Regions from separate parts of the Streptomyces sp. NPDC032721 genome, predicted to be linked through region 1. Evidence: riboswitches for the same ligand, from Rfam matches in the RefSeq annotation. Region 1 holds a riboswitch; each other region holds the start of a gene.

The links. Region 1 has a riboswitch for cyclic di-AMP ahead of ACZ5PB_RS00460 (M23 family metallopeptidase). Riboswitches for the same ligand answer to the same signal wherever they lie in the genome.
Region 2: it holds a riboswitch for cyclic di-AMP, as region 1 does, so the genes downstream of both, ACZ5PB_RS16385 (transglycosylase family protein) here and ACZ5PB_RS00460 (M23 family metallopeptidase) in region 1, are expected to answer to the same signal.
Region 3: it holds a riboswitch for cyclic di-AMP, as region 1 does, so the genes downstream of both, ACZ5PB_RS34930 (M23 family metallopeptidase) here and ACZ5PB_RS00460 (M23 family metallopeptidase) in region 1, are expected to answer to the same signal.

The regions. Positions count from the first base shown of each region.
Region 1 is NZ_JBVIMX010000001.1:103,769-110,837, forward strand. Features, by position in the region: gene ACZ5PB_RS00450 (carbohydrate kinase family protein) at 1-636, shown strand, start outside; gene ACZ5PB_RS00455 (SGNH/GDSL hydrolase family protein) at 655-1,446, opposite strand; gene ACZ5PB_RS00460 (M23 family metallopeptidase) at 1,691-2,758, opposite strand; cyclic di-AMP (ydaO/yuaA leader) riboswitch at 2,763-2,941, opposite strand; gene ACZ5PB_RS00465 (tyrosine-protein phosphatase) at 3,379-4,203, shown strand; gene ACZ5PB_RS00470 (DUF6126 family protein) at 4,214-4,474, opposite strand; gene ACZ5PB_RS00475 (helix-turn-helix domain-containing protein) at 4,476-5,096, opposite strand; gene ACZ5PB_RS00480 (aspartate aminotransferase family protein) at 5,157-6,554, opposite strand; gene dxs (1-deoxy-D-xylulose-5-phosphate synthase) at 6,580-7,069, opposite strand, start outside.
Region 2 is NZ_JBVIMX010000007.1:67,057-74,125, forward strand. Features, by position in the region: gene eno (phosphopyruvate hydratase) at 1-541, opposite strand, end outside; gene ACZ5PB_RS16385 (transglycosylase family protein) at 884-1,582, opposite strand; cyclic di-AMP (ydaO/yuaA leader) riboswitch at 1,585-1,781, opposite strand; gene ACZ5PB_RS16390 (transglycosylase family protein) at 2,081-3,214, opposite strand; gene ACZ5PB_RS16395 (cytochrome P450 family protein) at 3,526-4,779, shown strand; gene ACZ5PB_RS16400 (tetratricopeptide repeat protein) at 4,766-7,069, opposite strand, start outside.
Region 3 is NZ_JBVIMX010000021.1:146,984-154,052, forward strand. Features, by position in the region: gene ACZ5PB_RS34915 (NAD(P)H-binding protein) at 1-833, shown strand, start outside; tRNA gene ACZ5PB_RS34920 (tRNA-Met) at 935-1,008, shown strand; gene ACZ5PB_RS34925 (PP2C family protein-serine/threonine phosphatase) at 1,192-2,397, shown strand; cyclic di-AMP (ydaO/yuaA leader) riboswitch at 2,738-2,871, shown strand; gene ACZ5PB_RS34930 (M23 family metallopeptidase) at 2,883-4,199, shown strand; gene ACZ5PB_RS34935 (PrsW family intramembrane metalloprotease) at 4,319-5,740, opposite strand; gene trmB (tRNA (guanosine(46)-N7)-methyltransferase TrmB) at 5,855-6,739, opposite strand; gene lhgO (L-2-hydroxyglutarate oxidase) at 6,849-7,069, opposite strand, start outside.

The sequences.
Region 1 (7,069 bases):
GAGCCCCTCGTGTCGGCCGCCGGCACCAGGCGGGCCGTCAACCTGGTGGATCCGGCGGGCCGCCGGATGTCGTTCTACGACGCCCGTGACCCCGAGGACCTGCGGATGCCCCGGGACTTCTTCCTGCCCCATCTGCGGCGCGCCCGGCACGCACACGTGTCGATCATGGGCTTCGCCCGCCACCTGCTCGACGACATCGTGGAGTCGGGCGTTCCGCTCTCCACGGACCTGCACGACTGGGACGGTGTCGCCGACCACCACCGGGCGTTCGCGCTCCGGGCCGACCTGGTGTTCCTGAGTGCGGCGGGCGCGGGCGAGCGGATCGGCGAGGTGATGCGGGAGATCCTGCGCGAGGGCCGGGCCGGGGCCGTGGTCGCGACGGCGGGCGCGGGCGGCTCGTACCTGCTGACCCGCGACGGCGGCAGCACCCCGCGCCACGTCCCGGCGACGGTCCCGCCCGCCCCGGTGGTGGACTCCAACGGCGCGGGCGACGCGTACGTCTCCGGGTTCCTGTACGGGCGGCTGTCCGGCCGCCCCCTGGAGGAGTGCGCCCGGCTGGGCGCGCTGGCCGGGGCCTACGCCTGCACCGTCGACGGGAACACGTCCCTGATCGGCCCCGAACAACTCACCCCCTGATCACCCCCTGACTCTCCGTCAGAGAGGCATCAGGTCCGGCCGTTTGGCCTCCACGTGGTCGCCGGAGCTCTCGCCGCGCAGCCGTCGTCCGATCCACGGTACGAGGTGCTCGCGCGCCCACTGGATGTTGTCGCGGCGCGCTTCGAGCGTGCCGCGCGGCGGCAGCACCGGCCACGGCTCGTCCGGATCGGCGGGGATCTCCAGGCCGAGCACCTGTCCGGCCCGCAGGGCGACCCGGGTGTGGCCCTCCGGCGAGAGGTGCAGCCGGTCGGAGTCCCAGGCGCGCCGGTCCTGCACGGACTTGAGCGACCACAGGTCGAGGACCGGGCAGTCGTACCTGTCGGCGATGGAGCGTACGTGCGCCGAGTAGGTGGCGACCTTGCCGCGCAGATGGCGCAGCACCGGGACGCCCCGGGTGTCGAAGCCGGTGGTGACCATGACCGTGCCGACGGCGTTGGTCAGGTCGGCGACGGCCTTCTCGAACCGTTCGGCCACGTCGTCGGGGTCGGTGCCGGGCCGGATGATGTCGTTGCCGCCCGCACAGAAGCTGACCAGGTCGGGGGCGAGTTCCCTGGCCCTGGGGACCTGGTCGGCCACGATCTGGTCGAGGAGTTTGCCCCGTACGGCAAGGTTCGCGTAACGGAAGGTGTGCTCGGGTACCCGGTCGTCCAGGAGGACGGCCAGCCGGTCGGCCCAGCCGAGGTACGCGCCGTCGGGCCCGGGGTCGCCGACCCCTTCGGTGAAGCTGTCCCCGATCGCCGCGTACGACCCGATGGTGCCTGCGCTGAATGATCTCGAATCGTCTGCCACGTCGACACATCCTTCACTTCCGCAAGTGACCTACGCCACCGTAGGGAGGGGGTGACGGAGGGTGAGATATGCCACCGGTCAAGATTCATTCAACCCGGAATACGCAGGGGGGCCTCGCGCCGCACGCGTTCCGCCCCCGTACCGGGCCGGTACGGGGGCGGAACGAAGGGGTGGCGGGCACGGGGCCGTACGGGTCAGTGCCCGTGCGACGGCCGGTGCGTCGGCCCGTACGCCGGCCCGTGCGTCAGAGCGAGACGCCCTTCTGGCGCAGGTAGCTCAGCGGGTCGACGTCCGAGCCGTAGCCGGGGCCGGTGCGGATCTCGAAGTGCAGGTGCGGCCCGGTGGAGTTGCCGGTGGAGCCGGAGTAGCCGATCTGCTGGCCGCCGGAGACGCTCTGGCCGGAGCGCACGTTCAGGGCGGACAGGTGGGCGTACTGCGAGTAGTGGCCGTCGTTGTGCCGGATGACGACCTCGTTGCCGTACGCGCCGCCCCATCCGGCGGAGACGACGGTGCCCGCGCCGACGGCCTTGACCGAGGTGCCGGAGGAGGCCCGGAAGTCGACGCCGGTGTGGTAACCGCTGGACCAGCTGCCGCCGGAGGCGCGGTACGAGGTGGAGACGCCGGACGGCACGGGCGCGGTGAAGCCGCTGCGCGAGCCCGAACCGCTGGACTGCCCACGGGGCTCGGTGCGCGACTCGGTGCGCTGCTCGGCCCGCTGTTCCTTGCGCTTCTCCGTACGCTGCTGGCGCTGCTCGGCCCGCTGCTCCTTGCGCTTCTCGGTGCGCTCGACGGCCTTGCGCTCGACGGGCGCGGACTTCTGTCCCGCACCGGCGGCCGGGGCGGCCGCGCCGCCGGGGGCCTTCGCGCCGATCGAGAGCTTCATGCCGGGGAGGATCAGCGACGGGTCGCCGCCGACCACGGTCCGGTTGTCCTCGTAGAGCTTCTGCCAGCCGCCGCGCACCTTCTCGGCCGCGGCGATCTTGGAGAGGTGGTCGCCGGTGACCACGGAGTACGTACGGGTGGCCTGGCGCGCGGAGTCGGCCTTGGGCGCGGACGCCGGGGCTGCCTTCGGGGCGGCCTCGGGCGCCGCCGTGCGCTGCTGCGGAATCTGGATCTGGGGGGCCTGCTGGGCCACGGACCGGGCCGCCTGGCCCGGTGCGGCGGCGGGGGCAGCTGCCGGTTCGGCGGCCTGCGCGCCGGTGGCGCCGATCAGCGGGAGGGCCAGTGCCGCACCGCCCGTACCGGCGGCGACGAAACCGCGGGTGAGCGAGGAACTGGGCTTCGGTCGGCGGTGCTTACCCTTTGCAGGCATGACGGATTCCTCTCCGGCGCCTGCGAGGTGAGCTGTCGGGTTCGGGCTGGAGATGCCCGGTCGCGCTCTCGTCGAGCGCGGCTTCACCCCAAGCCGTTCCGGTCGACTCGCGTCTTCCGGTGCCGGCGTACTACCTGGGTCCCCCGCTCCTGCCACACGAAGAAATATGGGTGCGGATGGCCGGGCGGTGGCAGGATTCGGCGGTCCACCCGGGTTGACGGTGAACGTAAGCGAGTGGAGGCCGCCGGAACAAGCCGTTCCCTTCTTCTCCTTCCCGCGAGCACCTCATCTCCATGATTTTCACGTCGCCCCACAACTGCCCCGCTGCCCGTTTTCCGTACCTGGCCTGCCATTTGACGCCTCGGCAGCAGGGGCGCCACGGCTCCCTATGATCCTGCTCACTCCGCACCCGGACCTCGCCCACGCAAAAGCCTCAGCATTCACCAAAGCACTCAATTCGGTCGGACGACGCCGGTCCGTCCGGCCCCCGAAGCCCTCAAGTGCCGCACAAATCCCCATTAGTTGCCCGAGGTATCCATGTCGGGCCATGTCGTATCGTCGAAACGCGCCCTCGTCGGCCATCGCGACCGGCGACACCGAACGACCCTTGAGGAGCACTCGTGACCCAGCAGGTGCCGCAGGTCCCCGCCCCGTCGTCGTCCGCCGATGCGGAGCCCGAGCTCGCCGGGGTACGGAACTTCCGTGACGTGGGCGGCCTGCCGACCGACGACGGGCGGCTGACCCGGTACGGACGGCTGTTCCGCAGCGGCCACCTGGCGCACGCCACCGGCCCCGACACCGAGTTCTTCAACTCCCTGGGCCTGCACACGATCTTCGACTTCCGCAACGCCGCCGACCAGAAGCTGGAAGGCCCGGACGTCGCGCTCACCGGCGTGCGGAACGTGAACATACCGCTCAGCGACCCGGCCGACGGGACGGAGTTCTGGCGGATGGTGCGCGACGGGAGCATGGACCAGCTGCGGGAGATCCTCGACGACGGCAAGGCCGCCCGCCGGATGACCGAGTCGTACCGCCGGATGATCGAGGAGCGGACCGCCGAGCACAGCCGGGTGCTGCACGCGCTCGCCGAGGACAGCGTCCCCGCACTGATGCACTGCGCGGCGGGCAAGGACCGCGCGGGTCTGGCCATCGCGGTGACGCTGCTCGCGGTGGGGGTCCGGCGGGAGGCGATCACCGCCGACTACCTCAAGTCGAACGACCCGCACCGCCGCTACAAGGTCCGCCGCAGCAGCACGTCCCCCGAGGCGATGAACGACGAGGTGATGGGCCTGCTCGCGCCGCTCTTCGACGCCCGCGTGGAATACCTCGACGCGGCGTTCACCGGCATCGAGGAGATCTGGGGCGACACGGAGACGTACCTGACCCAGGGCCTGCGCCTCTCCCCCGCCACCCGTGAGGCGCTGCGCGAGCGCCTCACCTCGTGACCCCTCGCGCTCAGCCCTCGCCGCCCAGCGTGAAGAGCAGGTAGATGAAGGCCGCGAAGACGTGCCCGACGGCGACATAGAGGAAGACCCGGAGGACCAGGCCGCGCGGGGCCCGGTCCTCCACGAAGCCGAGCACCCCGGTCGACCGGCCGGCACCGTCGTTCCAGTCGGCCTTCTTGCCGTCACCGGCCGTCTCGGAGCGGGCCATCTCGTCGGCGGCCCTGGCGATCGCGGCCATCGCGGCGTTCTGTGACTCGGTGAGCTCCGCCATCTCATGACTCCTGGGGCAGGCAGAGACCGGCAGCGGTGCTCTGCATCAGTGTGTGGACGAAAAGCAGCTCGGCCCCGCCCGGGTTCACCGCGGTGATCCGGTGCGGCGTGAGCGAGTCGAAGTGGGCACTGTCGCCCGCGTCCAGGAGGTGGACGCTCTCCCCCAGGACCAGCCGCAGCCGCCCTTCCAGGACGTACAGCCATTCCTCCCCGGGATGGACCCGCACCAGATCCTGCTGCGCCGCGTGCGGAACGTGCACCCGCAGCGCCTGCATGGCCCGTCCGGAACCGCCCGCCTGCCGGTACGTCCAGCCGTCGGCCTCGCGCGCGCTCATGTCGCCCGCCCGCAGGACGGCGTCGCGCTCGCCGGTGGTCTCCCCCAGTACGTCGGAAACGGTCGTACCGTAGATACGTGCGAGGGCCAGCAGCATCGGCAGCGACGGCTGGCGCTGTCCGGTCTCCAGCCGGGAGAGGTGCGCGGGGGAGAGTCCCGCGCGGCGGGCCGCGGCCTCCAGCGTGAAACCGCTGTTGCGGCGGAGTTCCCGCAGGTGGGGGGCGACCGAAGGCAGCTCGTCGGCACTTCCGCCGGAGCCGTCGGCCGCCTCTTCGAGGCGTGGCGTCATACCTACATTGGGCCAGACGGATTGCCTCAGAGGCAAATCACTTGCCTCTGAGGCAAAAAGTCACCGGTTGAGGACCGCCTGCTTCACCAGCGTCCTGCTGAAGTCCCACATCAGGCCCCCGCCGGTGTGCGCGTCGTCCATCACCGCGGTGAAGGCCGCGACGAAGCGGTCGACCTCCGCCTCCCCCACCGTCAGCGGCGGAATCAGCTTGATCACTTCGAGGTGGTCGCCGGAGACCTGGGTGAGGATCCGGTGCTTCTGCAGCAGCGGTACGACGACCATCTGCGCGAAGAGCCCCTTGCGCGCGGCCTGCAGCATGGTCCACCGGCCGCGCAGCTTGAGCGACTGTGGGCGGCCGAACTCGATACCGATCATGAGTCCGCGTCCGCGCACGTCGTGCAGCAGCTCGTACCTGCCGATCAGCTCGGAGAGCCGCGCCTTGAGCAGGTCGCCGGTCCGCCGGGCGTTGGCGACGACGTTCTCGTCCTCCATCACGGCGAGGACCGCGAGCCCGGCCGCCATGGCCTGGGCGTTCGACCCGAAGCTGGCGGAGTGGACCAGCACCCGGTCCATCGACGAGTACACCTTCTTGAAGATCCAGTCCTTGCCGAGCGTCGCCCCGACGGGTACGTAGCCGCCGGAGAGCGCCTTGGCGACGCAGACCAGGTCGGGCTCCACCCCGTCCTCGTGCTGGTACGCGTAGAAGTCCCCGGTCCTCCCGAGCCCGGTCTGCACCTCGTCGGCGATCAGGAGTGCCTTGTGCCGGTGCAGCAGCTCCTGGGCGGCGCGCAGGAATCCGGGCGGGCTCTCGTGCACCCCCTTGCCCTGGATCGGCTCGACGACGAAACCGGCCACGTCGCCGCGGAGCAACTCCCGTTCCAGCGCGGCCAGATCACCCATCTCGATCGCGGTGTCGGGCAGCAGCGGCGCGAACCCGTCCCTGAACCCGCTCTCGCCGTTGACCGACAGGGATCCGGTGGTCAGCCCGTGGAAGGCGTGCGAGCAGTACAGGACGCGCGGTTTGCCGGTGGCGTACCTGGCGAACTTGAGCGCGGTCTCGACCGCCTCGGTGCCGCTGTTGCCGAAGAACACCCGGTCCAGGTGCGGGCTGTGCGCGAGGAGCTTCTCCGCGAGCAGCCCGGGCAGCGGCTGGCAGTCGAAGCGGGTCAGGTCCGCGAGCGACGCGTCGAGCACGTCGTGCAGTGCCTTGCGGACGACCGGGTGGTGCCTGCCGAGGCCCATCACCCCGAACCCGGCCAGCATGTCGAGGTAGTCGTTGCCCTCGGCGTCCCAGAAATACGCGCCCTCGGCCCGCTCGTAGACCCGGTCGAAGCCGATGGTGTGCAGCATGCGCGGCAGCTGGTGGTTGAGATACCGCGTGTGCAGCTCGTACCGCTCGCCGCCGCGCGCGGCCAGCAGCCCGGCCAGGTCGAAGCCCTTGGGCGCGTCCTCGGTCATCCCTCAACTCTCCTTCGTCAGGTGCTCAGTTCGAGTTCGGCGGGGCCAGTGCGGCACCGATCCGCCCGGCGATCTCCACGGGCGTGAGCCCGATGTCGGCCAGCACCTCGCTGCGTTTGGCGTGCGCGAGGAACTGCTCGGGAATCCCGAAGGTCCGCAGCGGCACGTCGACGGCCGCCTCCCGCAACGCCTGCCCTACGGCCGAACCGACGCCACTGGCAAGGGAGTTGTCCTCGACCACCGCGACCAGGGAGTGCAGCGCGGCGAGCGGCGGCAGCGCCGGGTCCACGGGCTTGACCCAGCGCGGGTCCACGACCGTGCACCGTACGCCCCGCTCCTTCAGCAGCTCCGCGGTCTGCAGGCAGACGCCCGCGAGCGCCCCCACGGACACCAGGAGCACCTCGGGATCCTCGTCCCTGTGCAGTACGTCGAGTCCGCCGACCCGGCCGAGGGCCGGGTACTCGGGTCCCACCGACTCCTTGGGGAAGCGCACCACGGTCGGCGCGTCGTCCACC
Region 2 (7,069 bases), on a different contig from region 1:
GGGCCTCGGAGAAGGACTCCGCGCCGATCGGGGCGATCATGAACTCCTGGATGTCGACGTTGGAGTCGGCGTGCGACCCACCGTTGAGGATGTTCATCATCGGGACGGGCAGCAGGTGCGCGTTCGGACCGCCGAGGTAGCGGAACAGCGGCAGGTCGCTGGCCTCGGACGCGGCGTGCGCGACGGCGAGGGAGACGCCCAGGATGGCGTTGGCGCCCAGCGAGCCCTTGTTCTCGGTGGCGTCGAGGTCGAACATCGCCTGGTCGATCAGGCGCTGCTCGGTCGCGTCGTAGCCGACGAGCTCCGGGCCGATCTGCTCGATGACGGCGAGGACGGCCTTCTCGACACCCTTGCCCATGTAGCGGTTGGGGTCACCGTCACGAAGCTCGATGGCTTCGAAGGCACCGGTGGAGGCGCCGGACGGGACAGCAGCACGACCCGTGCTGCCGTCGTCGAGGCCGACCTCGACCTCGACCGTGGGGTTGCCTCGGGAGTCCAGGATTTCCCGGGCTACGACGACGTCGATGGACGGCACGAGCATCTCCTTATGGGATGTGACGCTTGGGGAGGCGCCGCTGGGGGCGCACGGTGCAGGGTCGCTTTCGGCCTTGCGACAAGAGCCTAACCGGACCGGAGCCATCGGCCAGCCGATCGACCGTCCCGTGGGACGAAAAGATGCCCGAATGCCTGTAATACAGGACGAAGGACCTACTGACTTCTCACTGTCCGTGATCCCTGCGTTCACCTTTTGTACGTAAGGCGTGCGTACCCCTGCGTATCGGTGGACGTAAAAGACCCCGGCCGGGCGCGTACGGGGGGAAGTCGCGCCTGGCCGGGGTCCGGCATGGGGGTCGGCGGGGGTGGGCCGCCGCCCCCACGGGGGTCAGCTCAGGTGGAGCTGCTGACCCGGGTAGATGAGGTCGGCGTTGGAAACGACGTCCTCATTCAGGTCTGCGAGGTGCTGCCAGCCGCCCTTGACGCCCTTGGCCTCGGCGATCTTCGAGAGAGTGTCGCCGGACTTGACCCTGTACTCGCCGTCACCCTTCTTGATCTGGCCGCCGGCCTTGGACTCGACCTTGGGGACCTCGACCTTGGGGGCCTGGCGGGTCTCGCTGCGGGAAGCGGGCGCCTCTTCGCGCTTCTTCTCCACCTTCGGGGCGGACTGCTTGGCGGAGCCCGAGCCGGTGCTGACGCCCGGGTCGACACCGTCGTTGCTCAGGTTGCCGGCGCCCGCGCAGGCCCAGGCACCCGGGCCCTGCATGTCGAGCAGCTTCTCGGCGGTGGCTATCTGCTGGCCCTTGGAGGCCTGGTCGGCGCGCGGGGCGTACTGGGTGCCGCCCGCGGCGGCCCAGGAGGACTGCGAGAACTGCAGACCGCCGTAGTAGCCGTTGCCGGTGTTGATGGACCAGTTGCCGCCCGACTCGCACTGGGCGACGGCGTCCCAGGTGTCGACGGAGGCGGCGGAGGCCGTGGAGGCCCCCATCAGCGGGGCGGCTACCGCGACACCGGCGACGCCGGCGTAGGCGGCGACGCGGGTGGCCTTGGACGGACGGCGGTGCTTGCCCTTGCTGAAAAGCGACATGGATATCTCCTCACCGACGCCTTCGAGGTGAGCTGTCGGGTTCGGGCTGTGAGTTCGCCCGGTCGCTTTCCCGGTCCGCATCCGTCATGACTGCGTTCCGCTCGGCGACTTCACCCCTAGCCGTTTCCGTACGTCTCTCAACGTCCGGGCCCGGCACTTACCTTGGGTCCCCCGCTCCTGCCTACGGCGCTTTACGCGACGACTGCTCCCGGGCCCCGTCGGCAGGATTCGGCGTGACGGGTACCGGTGCTCACCGGTGGCGAGCGAGGACGACCGTAAACACAGGAGTCCCCGATGTTCAAAGAGGCACATCGGGGACATCTCACCCCTCCTTGCCCTCCTCCAACCCTCGTTTACGCAGGTCAGAAGGGGCGCAGCAGGAGCTCCCGGCAGCGACACGCCAGTTGGGGCGAAGAGACTCATGTCTCACTCGCGCAGAACCGGACATTCACCCCTGAACTACCCGTGTTTTGTGACGGTTTCCGGGTTGCCGGGTGGCTATTTCTCGCCCAGTTCGAGGTGCTGGCCAGGGCGGATGAGGTCCGGGTCGTCGCCCAGCTCGGTCCGGTTGGCCTCGTAGAGCGCCGGCCACCCGCCGGGCAGCTTCGCCTCGTCGGCGATGTGCCAGAGGTTGTCACCGGGACGCACGGTGTACGTGTCCTCGACGACGGGCCCCGCAGGGGACTTGCCGCCCCCTCGGGAGGCGTGCCGTCCGGACTCGCGGTCGTCCGTCGCGGGCGGGGCGGTGGGGTCGGTGGCGGGGCCCTCGGAGGGGCTCGCCGAACCGTCCGTACCGGGAAGGGAGTTCTCGGGGGCGGGGGTGCCCCGGTGCTTGCCGCTGCCGTTGCCGTCGCCCCGGGCGGCGTCGCCGCCGGCGGAGGCGGTGGGGTCGGGGGCGGGGGTGCCGGGGGCGGGGGTGCTCGGGAGGGGCGTGCCGGGGAGGGGCGTGCTCGGAATGGTGCCGGGCACCGAGGGGTCGGCGCTCGGGTCGGTGCCGGGGGTGGCGGCCGGGTCGGTGCCGGTGGCCGGGTCGGTGCTCGGGGTGGCGCCCGTGCCCGCGTCGGCGCCCGTGCTCGGCGACACGCTGGTGCTGGGGGTCGGCTGGACCGGCTGGGCCGGCTCGATGGGCTTGGCCGGGATGGTCGACTGCGCGGGGCCGGTCGACTCGTCCGGCCGCGCGCTCTGCCCGCCGTCCGGCGTGCCGGGTCGCGCGGACCCCGCCGCGGGTGCGGACGGGTCCTTGGACCCCGTACCGGGATCGGCGGCGTCCACCCCGCCGGAACCCGACCCTCCGCCGGAAGCGGAACCGGAGCCGGCCCCACCGCCCGGCGCGAGCCCGGATATGACGGCACAACTGGGCCACGCCTGCGGCCCTTCGGCCGCCAGCACCTTGTCCGCGATCCTGATCTGCTGCGAACGACTGGCGAGGTCGGGACGCGACGCGTACGCGCCGCCCCCGTACTGGTCCCACTTCTCCTGCGAGAACTGGAGCCCGCCGTAGTACCCGTTGCCCAGGTCGGCGCTCCACATGCCGCCGCTCTCGCACTCGGCGACCCGGTCCCAGGTCCCCGCCTCGGCCGCTCCCGCGCTGGTCGCCCCGAGGAGCGGAATCGCGATTGCGGATCCGGTCACCCCGGCCGCGACGATGAGAGCGGGTGCCTGACGCGGACGACGGTGCCGACCGTTCCCGGTACGCATGCGATTGCCTTTCAGCTGACGATGACTCGGCTTCCGGCCGTAACTGCCGAGTCGCGTGTGAAGGTAGCGGCACTCGAACACCCGTCACAAGTCAATGCAGTGCAGATAACGCGAAGGTCACATTGCTGACGGAGTGTCAACTGGACGGCCCGCCGCCGATTACTCCTGCCTTACGGAATATGCCGCCCCGCCCCGGCGGACCGGCTCGGCGGGCCCCTTGTGAGCACGCCCGGTAACGTCGTGGCGTGAACACGCCGCACCCCACTCCCGAACTCTTCACCTGGGAGTTCGCCACCGATCCGTATCCCTCGTACGCCTGGCTGCGGGAGAACTCACCCGTCCACCGGACCACTCTGCCCAGCGGGGTCGAGGCATGGCTGGTCACCCGGTACGCCGACGCTCGGCAGGCGCTCGCCGACCAGCGGCTGAGCAAGAATCCGGCACACCATGCCGAGGACGCGGCGGGCAAGAGCAAGACCGGTATCCCCGGGGAGCGCAGCGCCAATCTGATGACGCATCTCCTCAACATCGACCCGCCCGACCACACCCGGCTGCGGCGGCTCGTCTCGAAGGCGTTCACCCCGCGCCGGGTGGCGGAGTTCGCGCCCCGGGTGCAGGAGCTGGCCGACGACCTCCTGGACCGGTTCGCGGCAAAGGGCGAGGCCGATCTCATCCACGAGTACGCGTTCCCGCTGCCGATCTACGCCATCTGCGATCTGCTGGGCGTCCCCCGCGAGGACCAGGACGACTTCCGCGACTGGGCGGGCATGATGATCCGGCACGGCGGCGGCCCGAGGGGCGGGGTCGCCCGGTCGGTGAAGAAGATCCGCAACTACCTCGCCGAGTTGATCCACCGCAAGCGCGAGACGCTGGGGGACGACGACTCGGCGGACGACCTGATCTCCGGTCTGATCCGGGCCAGCGACCACGGTGAGCACCTCACCGAAGAAGAAGCCGTCGCGATGTGTTTCGTGCTTCTCTTCGCGGGTTTCGAGACCACGATCAATCTGGTCGGAAACGGGGCACTCGCCCTGATGAAGAACCCCGCTCAGAAGGCCCTTCTCCAGGAAAGCCTCGAACGCGGCGAAACCGCCCTTCTCGAAACGGGTATCGAGGAACTGCTCCGTTTCGACGGGCCGGTGGAAATGGCCACGTGGCGTTATGCGACGCAGCCGCTGGAAATCGGTGGCGTGCCGATCGCCGTCGGCGATCCGGTGCTGGTCGTACTGGCCGCCGCCGACCGCGACCCGGCGAAGTTCGACGGCCCGGACGTCCTCGACCTCGCCCGCAAGGACAACCCGCACCTGGGCTACGGCCACGGCATCCACTACTGCCTGGGCGCCCCGCTCGCCAGGCTGGAGGGCCAGACCGCCCTGGCCACTCTGCTGCGCAGGCTGCCGGACCTGGAGTTGGCGGTGGCCCCGGAGGAACTGCGCTGGCGCGGCGGGCTGATCATGCGGGGGCTCCGGGTGCTGCCGGTGGCCTTCACGCCTCGTTGACCTCCTCAAGGCCCTCCAGGGCGGCACGTGCGGCGAAGTGGCCCCCGGCGGCGGCCTTGCGGAGCCATCTGCGAGCCTCCGCCGAATTCCCGTCCTGGAGGAGCAACTGCCCCCACTGGTAGGCCCCGTAGGCGCTGCCGGACTCGGCGTCCTCTCGGATGAGATCGCAGCCCTCGCTCCGGTTTCCCTCTCTGATCAGCAGCGCGCCGAGGTTGTTCTTGGAGTACGGGTGGTTCTGCTCGGCGGCCAGCCGGTAGAGGAGCACGGCTTCCGCGCGGGACGCCTTGTCCTTGCGGCGGCTGAGCAGCATCGCCAGGTTGTGCATGGACCTGGTGTCTCCGGCGAGTACGCCCACGCGGTACCAGTACTCGGCCTCTTTCGGATCGCCCGCGTCGAGGAGGAGGCCTCCCAGGTTGGCGGCGGCCTCGTCTCGGTAGTTTCCCTCGGCCGCCTGACGGTAGCGGCGCAGCGCTTCGTCCACGCTGCTGGTGCCCACCAGCATGTTGCCGAGGCGGTAGGCGGCCTCCGAGTTGCCGGCGTCCGCGGCGACGCCGAGCCATTGTTCGGCCTGGTCGCGCAGGATGAGGCCCAGCGTGCAGGCGGCCTCGTTGTCCCCCTCCTTCGCGGCCATTTCGAGGTACTTGACCGCCTCCTGCTCATGACCTGGCCCCTCGGCGAGCAGCGCGCCGAGTTCGGCGGCGGCCTCCACACTCCCGGAGTCGGCCGCCCTGCGGTACCAGTCCATGGCCCCGGTGATGTCCGACATGAACCTTCCGAGTGCGGTCATGGCGGTCAGGTCTCCGGCTTCCGCGCGCGGGCGCAGGAATGCGCAGTACCCGGCCTCCAGAGCGTCCCGGTCGACCCCATCCATGTCCGTCACTTCGGCGAGTACGTGTTCCCAGACCTCGGCGGACACCGGCTCCGCTTCGGCGGTCAGCGCCCCGTGCACCCGCCAGGTTCCGAGGTTTGGGCCCGGTACGAGCAGGCTCAGGCCGGGGACGCCGAAGTGGTCGGCGGTTGCCCAGGCGAGTGCCTCGTCGAAGGACTCCCGGGAGAGGTCGCAGTCCCTGGACGGAGCCTTCTCGTGCAGGCGTACGAGCAGGGCCTCCGGTACGGGGTGCCGTACGCCGCAGCGGAAGAGGTTCACGGCCGCCTGGACCAGGAGGCGGCCCCGGGGGTGCTTGTCGCGGTTGCCCGGGCGCTGCCACTCCTCGTCCATGAGGTGGCCGAAGGCCAGATGGGCCGGGACGCCCTCGGTTCCGTACTGCTCGCACGCCTCGCTCAGCCGGGGGTCGTACGGGGACTCCCCCGCCCGCGCGAGTTCCTGACGGCTCCAGCGCCGGTCGAGCTCGACCGTCTGCGCCATCGACAGCACGCGTTCGGTGCGGTCCTTGTAGTAGTCGTCGGCGTCCATGGTCGCGAACACCACCGCGCCGAGGGCCGTCAGCTGGGTCACCAGGTTCTGGGTCAGGCCGCGTTGACCGCGATGCCCGCTCAGTTCGTCGAGCCACAGGACGTACTTGGCCGGCCGTGGTTCGTCGGCCCCGACGGCCAGCGGGCGGAAGACGCCGAGCTGGGTCCTGAGCGTGCCGGGCAGGACGCGCAGGTCGTCACCCGGTTCGGGGGCGTACATCCGGTGTCCGTCGAGCTGGGTCACCGCGTGCCAGGCGGTGTACGAGATGCCGGAGAGCCGCTTGCCGAGGAGCAGGACGAGGCCGCCGCGCTGGAGCTTGCCGAGGAGTTCGGCGTCGCGGTCGCGCGTGACGTACGAAGGAATGGCGGGCATCGAGGGGACCTGGCGGGCGAGGCGTACGCCGAACTCGGTGGGGGCGACCGAGGCGACCGGGCGCCAGTCCTCCGGGGCGGGCGGCGGGGTGGGGTGGGAGTAGGTGTGGGAGTAGTTGTTCTGGACGGCGATGAGGTCGCCGCCGTGGAGGTCGTTGCCGGTGAGGTCGACGTAGTCGCCCTCGACCTGGTGGTGGATGGGGACGGTGTAGCCGGCACGCGTCACGGACGGGGGGACGTGGATGTCGGGGAGGTCGACACCGAAGGGCTTCTCGGGCCATTCCCGCGCGGTGTCCCGGGCATCGCCGGTGTCGTGGCTGCCTTGGGTGTCGAGCGCGTCGAGGATCCCGCGTACCTGCGCGATCCTGTCGGGGTTGGCCTCTTCGAGGTCCGACAGCCAGTCCCGCCAGTTGCCGTGCTTTTCACCGGCGTCGATGCTCGGCAATGTCAGGGCATGGGTCGTGCCCGTTCCGTCGGCCGCGTTCTCCAGCTTCCTGCGGACGAG
Region 3 (7,069 bases), on a different contig from region 1:
TTACTGGGGCTCGGGGCAAGGTCGCCCAGGGTGTCGTCGGGCGGCTCGCTGCCGAAAGCGGCCTTCCTGTGCGTGCGGCCAGTGCCCGGCCCGCCGAGCTGGTCGTTCCGAAGGGGGTGGAGGCCGTTGAGATGCCTCTCGGGCGGCCCGAGACCTTTGGCGCCGCGCTGGACGGCGTACGGCAGGTGTTCCTCTATCCCGAGCCCGCCGGGATCCACGAGCTGATCACGGCCGCCGAGGCGGCCGGTGTCGAGCACGTCGTGCTGCTGTCCACGTCCGCCGTGCTTGCGCCCGATGCCGAGACCCATCCGATCGCGGCCCACCACCTTGAGGTCGAGCGCGCGCTCGCCGCATCGGCGCTGCCGCACACCTTCCTGCGCCCGGACGCCTTCGCGAGCAACTCCCTCGGCTGGAGCCACCCCATCGGGCAGTCGCTGCCGGTGGCCCTCGCGTACCCGGACGCGCAGATCGCGCCCATCCATCCCTCGGACATCACCGACATCGCCGTCGACGCGCTGACCGGAGGTGCCGTCGCGGGCCGGGCGGTCGAGCTGACCGGCGCCGAGTCGCTGTCCTTCCGCGAGCAACTGGCCGTCGTCGCCGAGGAGACCGGGCGCGAGGTCACCGTCGAGCAGATCGGCCGCGCCGAGGCCGCGGCGCAGATGGGGCAGTACATGCCGGAGCGGCTCGTGGGCGCGCTGCTCGACCTGTGGGAGGCCGCGCAGGACGGCCCCGCGAAGATCGCCGACACCACCGAGAGCCTGCTCGGCCGGCCGGCGCGCAGCTATCGGCAGTGGGTGCGGGAGAACGTGGGGGCCTTCGGCGGGCGGTGATCGGAGGGGTGGTCGGTGAGGTGATCGGAGAGGGGGTCGGGGAGGTGGTCGGAAAAGTGGTCGGGGGAGCTGCTCGGATGGCGTAGGGTTGTGTTCACCGACGCGGGGTGGAGCAGCTCGGTAGCTCGCTGGGCTCATAACCCAGAGGTCGCAGGTTCAAATCCTGTCCCCGCTACTGAAGAAGTAGCAGTAGGTCTGAGGCCCGGAACTCGATTGAGTTCCGGGCCTCAGGCGTTTCCGGAGACGGAGTACGGAAGTACGGAGTGCGGCGCGGGCCGTCCCCCACATGGCCGATGCCGATTCGCCCTGCGGCGCGGCTCCGGCAAGCCTGTGTGGGGAGCGGTACCGTCCGCACCCGGTGCGGACCTGGGCAGGAGAGCAGACGGTGGCGGGGTACGGGCGCGGGATCGACGAGGTCGTGGGCGGGGTGGACCCCTCCGGGCAGAAGGGCCGCAAGAGCAGGCGGTTCGTACGGGCGCTGCCGGCGCTGATGGTCGTCGGTGGGGTCGTCTTCGACACGCTCACTCCGCCCGGCTTCACCGCGTCCCCGCTCTTCGCGGCGGCCCCGCTGGTCGCCGCCCCCTTCTTCGGGCTGGCCGCCACCGTGCTGACGGTGATCGCGTCCGCACTGGCGGTGACGGGGCTGCGCATCCGTGACGACTCGTTGCTGGTGGTGCTGTCGGTGACCGAGCTGGTGACGGTGATGACGGTGGGTGCGCTGGCCGTCTTCATCAACAGGGTCGTACGCCGTGGCGACCGGCGGCTCGCGTCGGTCCGCGTCATCGCCGAGGCCGCCCAGCGGGCCGTCGTACCCACACCGCCGGAGCGCATCGGCGGGCTCCAGATCGCGGCGCGTTACGAGGCCGCCGAGGCGGACGCGTTCATCGGCGGCGACCTCTTCGCGGTGCAGGACACGCCCCACGGGGTGCGGCTGGTCGTGGGTGACGTACGGGGCAAGGGACTTGAGGCCGTCGAGGCGGTCGCCGTGGTGGTGGGCGCGTTCCGGGAGGTGGCCGAGACGGAGAGCACGCTGGAGGGCGTCGCGCAGCGGCTGGAGCGGGCGCTGGCGCGCGAGGGCACGCGGCGGGACGGGCTGGACGCGATGGAGGGGTTCACGACGGCGGTGCTCGCCGAGATCCCGCGCGGCGAGGGCGTCGTACGCCTGGTGAACCGGGGGCACCCCGAGCCGCTGCTGCTGTTCGCCGACGGCGAGGTGGAGGTACTGACGCCGGAGGAGTTCGCGCTGCCGCTGGGGATGGGGGACCTGGGGAACTGGCCGGACCGGGCCCGGGAGTTCGCGTTCCCCGGCGGGTCGACGCTGCTCTTCTACACGGACGGGCTCTCCGAGGCGCGGAACGCCGAAGGGGTCTTCTACGACCCGGCCCTGCGGCTGCGGCGCTCGCTCTTCTCCGGCCCGGAGGCCGTGCTGGAGGCGGTGACGAGTGACGTACGGGTGCACACGGGCGGCAAGCAGACGGACGACATGGCGCTGCTCGCGGTGGGGCGGCCGGGGGAGGGGCAGCCGGAGAGGCGGCGGACCGTGGAGATCGTGAAACGGCCGTGAGGCCGACGGCTGCGGAGCTGTCGGGCCGTGGGAGTTGCCGAGCCGCGGATCCGAGGTGACTACGGGTTGTCACGGGGCGTGCGCGAAGGAGCGCGCTCCGCATAACAATTGACGATCTATCAGTTGTGGAGAGTTTGCACGCACGGGAACGGGTGTGGCCGAAGGGGTGTCAAGGGGTCTTTGGGTCGCCCTACTTGATGGGCATTTGGGAGTGATGTCCTGGCCATCGGTGCGTGCGCTGCGTTAACGATCAACAGGAACGGCTTGGAATTCCACTTGTGTGTCTATTAACGTTCGATAACGCAGCGCGGTCGTCCCAGCCGTCGTCAGAGACGGCGCCGTGCGGCGTGCGCCGAATTCCGTGAGGAAACCGGGGAACCACCAATTGGGGTGAATCGGGCCGAACCTGGCTCGTAGGAGACCTTCCTGCTCCGAACCCGTCAGCTAACCCGGTAGGCGAGAAGGAAGGAAAGGAGCGCGCCTCCGTGGCGTCCAACAGGCCTGCCCCCGAAGCCCCCACAGCCCCCGCTTTCTCGTACGGGGCGTACGGCGTCCCGAACGACACCGACGGGCCGGAGGGCAACGCTTACGGCGCCTCCTACGGCAGCGGCTACGACAACAACGGCTACGGCAGCGGTCACAGCAGCGGCTACGAGAGTGGTCCCGCCGCCACCGCGACGATGCCCGCCGTGCAGACGGTCCCGCAGCAGCGCGCCGGATTCGTGGACTTCGAGGGTCCCGCCGCGTCGACCGAGGAGTGGAACCCCACCGAGGATTCCGTCGTTCCGGTCCGCGGCAAGCACCGGGTGGCCAAGCAGCGCGGCTCCCTGGCCCGCAGCTCCACCGTGCTGGGTGTCGGCGTGATCGCAGCCGTCGGCGCCGGTGGCATCGCCACCGCGCAGGACAAGCCCGCCGTCTCCATATCCCTGCCCGACCAGATCACCGAGTCGCTCGACTCCCTCGCCGACTCCCTGCCGGACGCCAAGTCCCTGCCGGGTGTCGGCGCCCTGGTGTCGGGCTCCGGGTCCGACTCCGGCTCCGAGGAGGGTTCCGGCGAGGAGCTGATGGCAGCCGCGGCTCCGGCGGCTGCTCCGGCCGCCGCCGGTGACCAGGCCGGTGCCGGTACGGGTGCCGCTGCCGGGCAGCCGACCGGGGCGGGCGAGAGCCTGCGCGCCCGCATCCTCCAGCAGGCCGAGCAGCAGCGCTCCGCCGCCGACGAGGCGGTCCAGGAGGCGGCCCGCGCCCAGGCGGTCAAGGACGCAGCCGCCGAGGCGAAGAAGCAGCGCGACGAGGCCCACGCCAAGGCCGAGAAGGCTGCCCGCGAGAAGGCCGAGGCCGAGGAGAAGGCCAGGGCGGAGGCAGCGGCGAAGGCCGAGGCCGAGCGGCTCGCCAAGCTGGCCGCCAGCTACTCGCTGCCGACCTCGGGGTACTACCTCAGCGCCACCTTCGGACAGTCCGGCTCGATGTGGTCCTCCGGGCAGCACACGGGTCTCGACTTCGCCGCTGGGGCCGGTACGCCGGTCAAGGCCGTGCACGGTGCGACCGTCAAGTCCGCGAACTACTCCGGCAGTTACGGCTACCGCATCGTCATCGAGCTCTCCGACGGCACCGAGGTCTGGTACTGCCACCTCTCGCAGATGAACGTCTCGCCCGGCGAGAAGGTCACCACCGGCGAGGTCATCGGCAACGTCGGCGCCACCGGCAACGTGTCCGGCGCGCACCTGCACCTGGAGGTGCACACCCCGGGCGGCGACGGCATCGACCCGGCGGCCTGGCTGCGCGACAAGGGCCTGACGGTCTGACGGCCTGACGCTCCGCCCCCCCGCGTACTCCCGAACTCCGGCAGTCCTGGCGCTCACCCCCCGACGCCAGGGCTGCCGGTTCGCGTTTCAGGACAGCCCGGACGGAGGCGTCGGTCGCCTCAGCGCTTGTACGGGTTGTACGCCGCCGCGTACGCCGGGTGGTACGGCGGCGGCAGCATCCGTATTCGCCCGGTCACCTGGGCCGCGTACACCAGCGCGGGCCCCGCGATCCGCTTGCGCCGCCAGAGCTCTTCCAGCAGCTCCCGCTCCCGGGCGGTGAATTCGGCGGCGGCCCCCGGCGTCGGTACGCCGCGTCGCGCGCGGTAGCGGAGGAACGCGAGCGCGGTGGCGAACCCCTCGTACTCGGAGACGGCGCGGGCGGCGGCCGGGCCGTACGACCGGGCCGCGTACCCCTGCGCCAGCGAGCGGGCCCGCATCGAGGACAGGGCGAGCGGCTCGGCCGGGTCCAGCCAGCCGGCGGCGGCGTACGAGGGAAGCTCGGCGCCGAGCAGCCGCAGTTCGCGCTGCCGGGTCCAGATCGCCAGCCAGGTCAGGAACGCGAACACCGGCACCATGAACAGCCCGTACACCGCGTAGAAGCCGAGCGGGCCGAAGGACGCCGATCCGTTCCACAGGGCGTGCATGCCCATCGCGAGCAGCAGGCCCAGCACAGGCAGCGCGATCCGGCGGATCCGCACCCAGGCACGGGCCCGGCCCCGGCGCGCGGGGGCGAGCGCGACCAGGCCGAAGCCGATGCCGGTCAGCACCGTGAACAGCGGGTGCGCGAACGGCGACATGATCACCCGGACGAAGAAGGTGCCCGCGGTCACCGAGCCGAGACCGGAGAAGCCGTACGCCTGGTCCTCGCCGAAGGCATTGCCCAGATAGAGGATGTTCTCGGTGAAGGCGAAGCCGGTCGCGGTGAAGCCCGCGATGACGACGCCGTCGACGATCCCCGTGAAGTGCCGTCTGCGGAACAGGAAGATCAGCAGGATCGCCACGGCCTTCGCGCTCTCCTCGACGACCGGTGCGACGACGGTCGCCCCCAGTGTGTCCGCCCCGTCGGGGTCCGCGGTGGCCACGGCTATCCACTGCACGGCAAAGCTGTTGGCGGTGATCGCGACGAGCGCGGCCGCGCAGGAACCCCAGGTGAACGCGAAGACCAGGTTCCGCCACGGCCCCGGCTCGACCCGGTCCAGCCAGCGGAACGCCAGCACCAGCAACGGCACGGGGAAGACCGCGAGGCCGAGCCCGACCAGGAACCCCCGGGTACCGGTCTGTTCCCGCACGAGAGCGAGCAGGACCAGCCCGGACAGGGCGAGCAGCACGATCAGCGTCGTGGCCCGCACCGCTTTGCTGCGCCAGAGGCGGCTGGCGCGCAGCCGGTGGAGCCACCGGCCCGGGAACGTACGTCGCGGCCCGTCCTGCCAGGGCGCGGGCGCCGGCAGCGCGGTGTCGGGCCACGGCCCGGGTCCCCCGGGCGCGTGGTCCGGTACCGGCGGGGCCGGGTGCGGAGGCGGGGCTTCGTACGTCTCGTACATCCAACGACCCTAACGACTGCCACTGACAGCCGCGATGCCCTGTGGACACAGCCTGTGGACAACTCGGGACGGACTGCCGGACTGCCGAGCTGTCGGACTGTCGGGCCCGGGGCGTCAGCTCGTGCGCGGGACCCTGCGGAACATCAGGTCGTGCACCACGTGCCCCTTGTCCAGGCCCTGGCCCTCGAAGCGGGTCAGCGGCCGGAACGCGGGCCGGGGCGTGTAACCGCCGTCGGCCTGGGTGTTCTCGAAGTCCGGGTGCGCGGAGAGCACTTCGAGCATCTGCTCCGCGTAGTCCTCCCAGTCGGTCGCACAGTGCAGTACGGCGCCGGGCGCGAGCCGGGTGGCGGCCAGCGACAGGAACTCGGGCTGGATGAGGCGGCGCTTGTTGTGGCGGGCTTTGGGCCAGGGGTCGGGGAAGTACACGCGCAGACCGGCCAGGGAGTCCGTGGGGAGCATCTCGCGCAGCAGGATGATCGCGTCCCCGTTGGCGACCCGGATGTTGGAGAGGCCGTTTAGCTCGGCGAGGCGCAGGAGGTTGCCCTGGCCGGGGGTGTGGACGTCGACGGCGAGGATGCCGGTGGCCGGGTCGTCGGCGGCCATCTGGGCGGTCGCCTCGCCCATTCCGAAGCCGATCTCCAGGACGACCGGCAGGCCGTCGAACATCTCGCCCAGGTCGAGCACGCGCTGGCCGTCGATGTCGGTGCCCCGGGTCGCCCACCACTTCTTCAGCGCCTCACCCTGGCCGGTGGTGACGCGGCTGCGGCGCGGCTGGAAGCTGCGGATCCGCCGCTCGAAGTGCGAACCGGCGGGATCGGGGGACGGGCCGACGCCCTCGGGGAACATCCGCAGGTTCCGGGCACGGACGTGCGCGGCCTCGCGGTCGGCGGCGTCGCGCGCGGCGAGCTGCGAGGGGCCGGGGACGTCGGCCGGGGCAGCAGCCGATGCGGCGGCCGGCGCGGCGGCCGGCGCGGCGGGCTGTTCGGTGGGCTGGGGCATCGTGGGGTTCTCGCTGTTCTCGGACACAGTGCTTCCGATTCTACGGATGCGGGTGGGGCGGAAGTCCGAGCGCGAGGGAGCGGGGAGCAGCGCGGGGGAGCCGGGGCGGCTACGTGCTGACCGGGCGCGGCAGCGCCTCCAGGACCCGGCGTGCCACCTCGCGGCCGATCGGCAGGGAGGCCGTCGCCGCCGGGGACGGAGCGTTCAGCACGTGCACCGTGCGCGGGGCCTCGCGGATCAGGAAGTCGTCGGCGAGGGTGCCGTCGCGCAGGACCGCCTGGGCCCGGACCCCGGCCGGGGAGGGCCGCAGGTCCGTCTCGGTCACGGCGG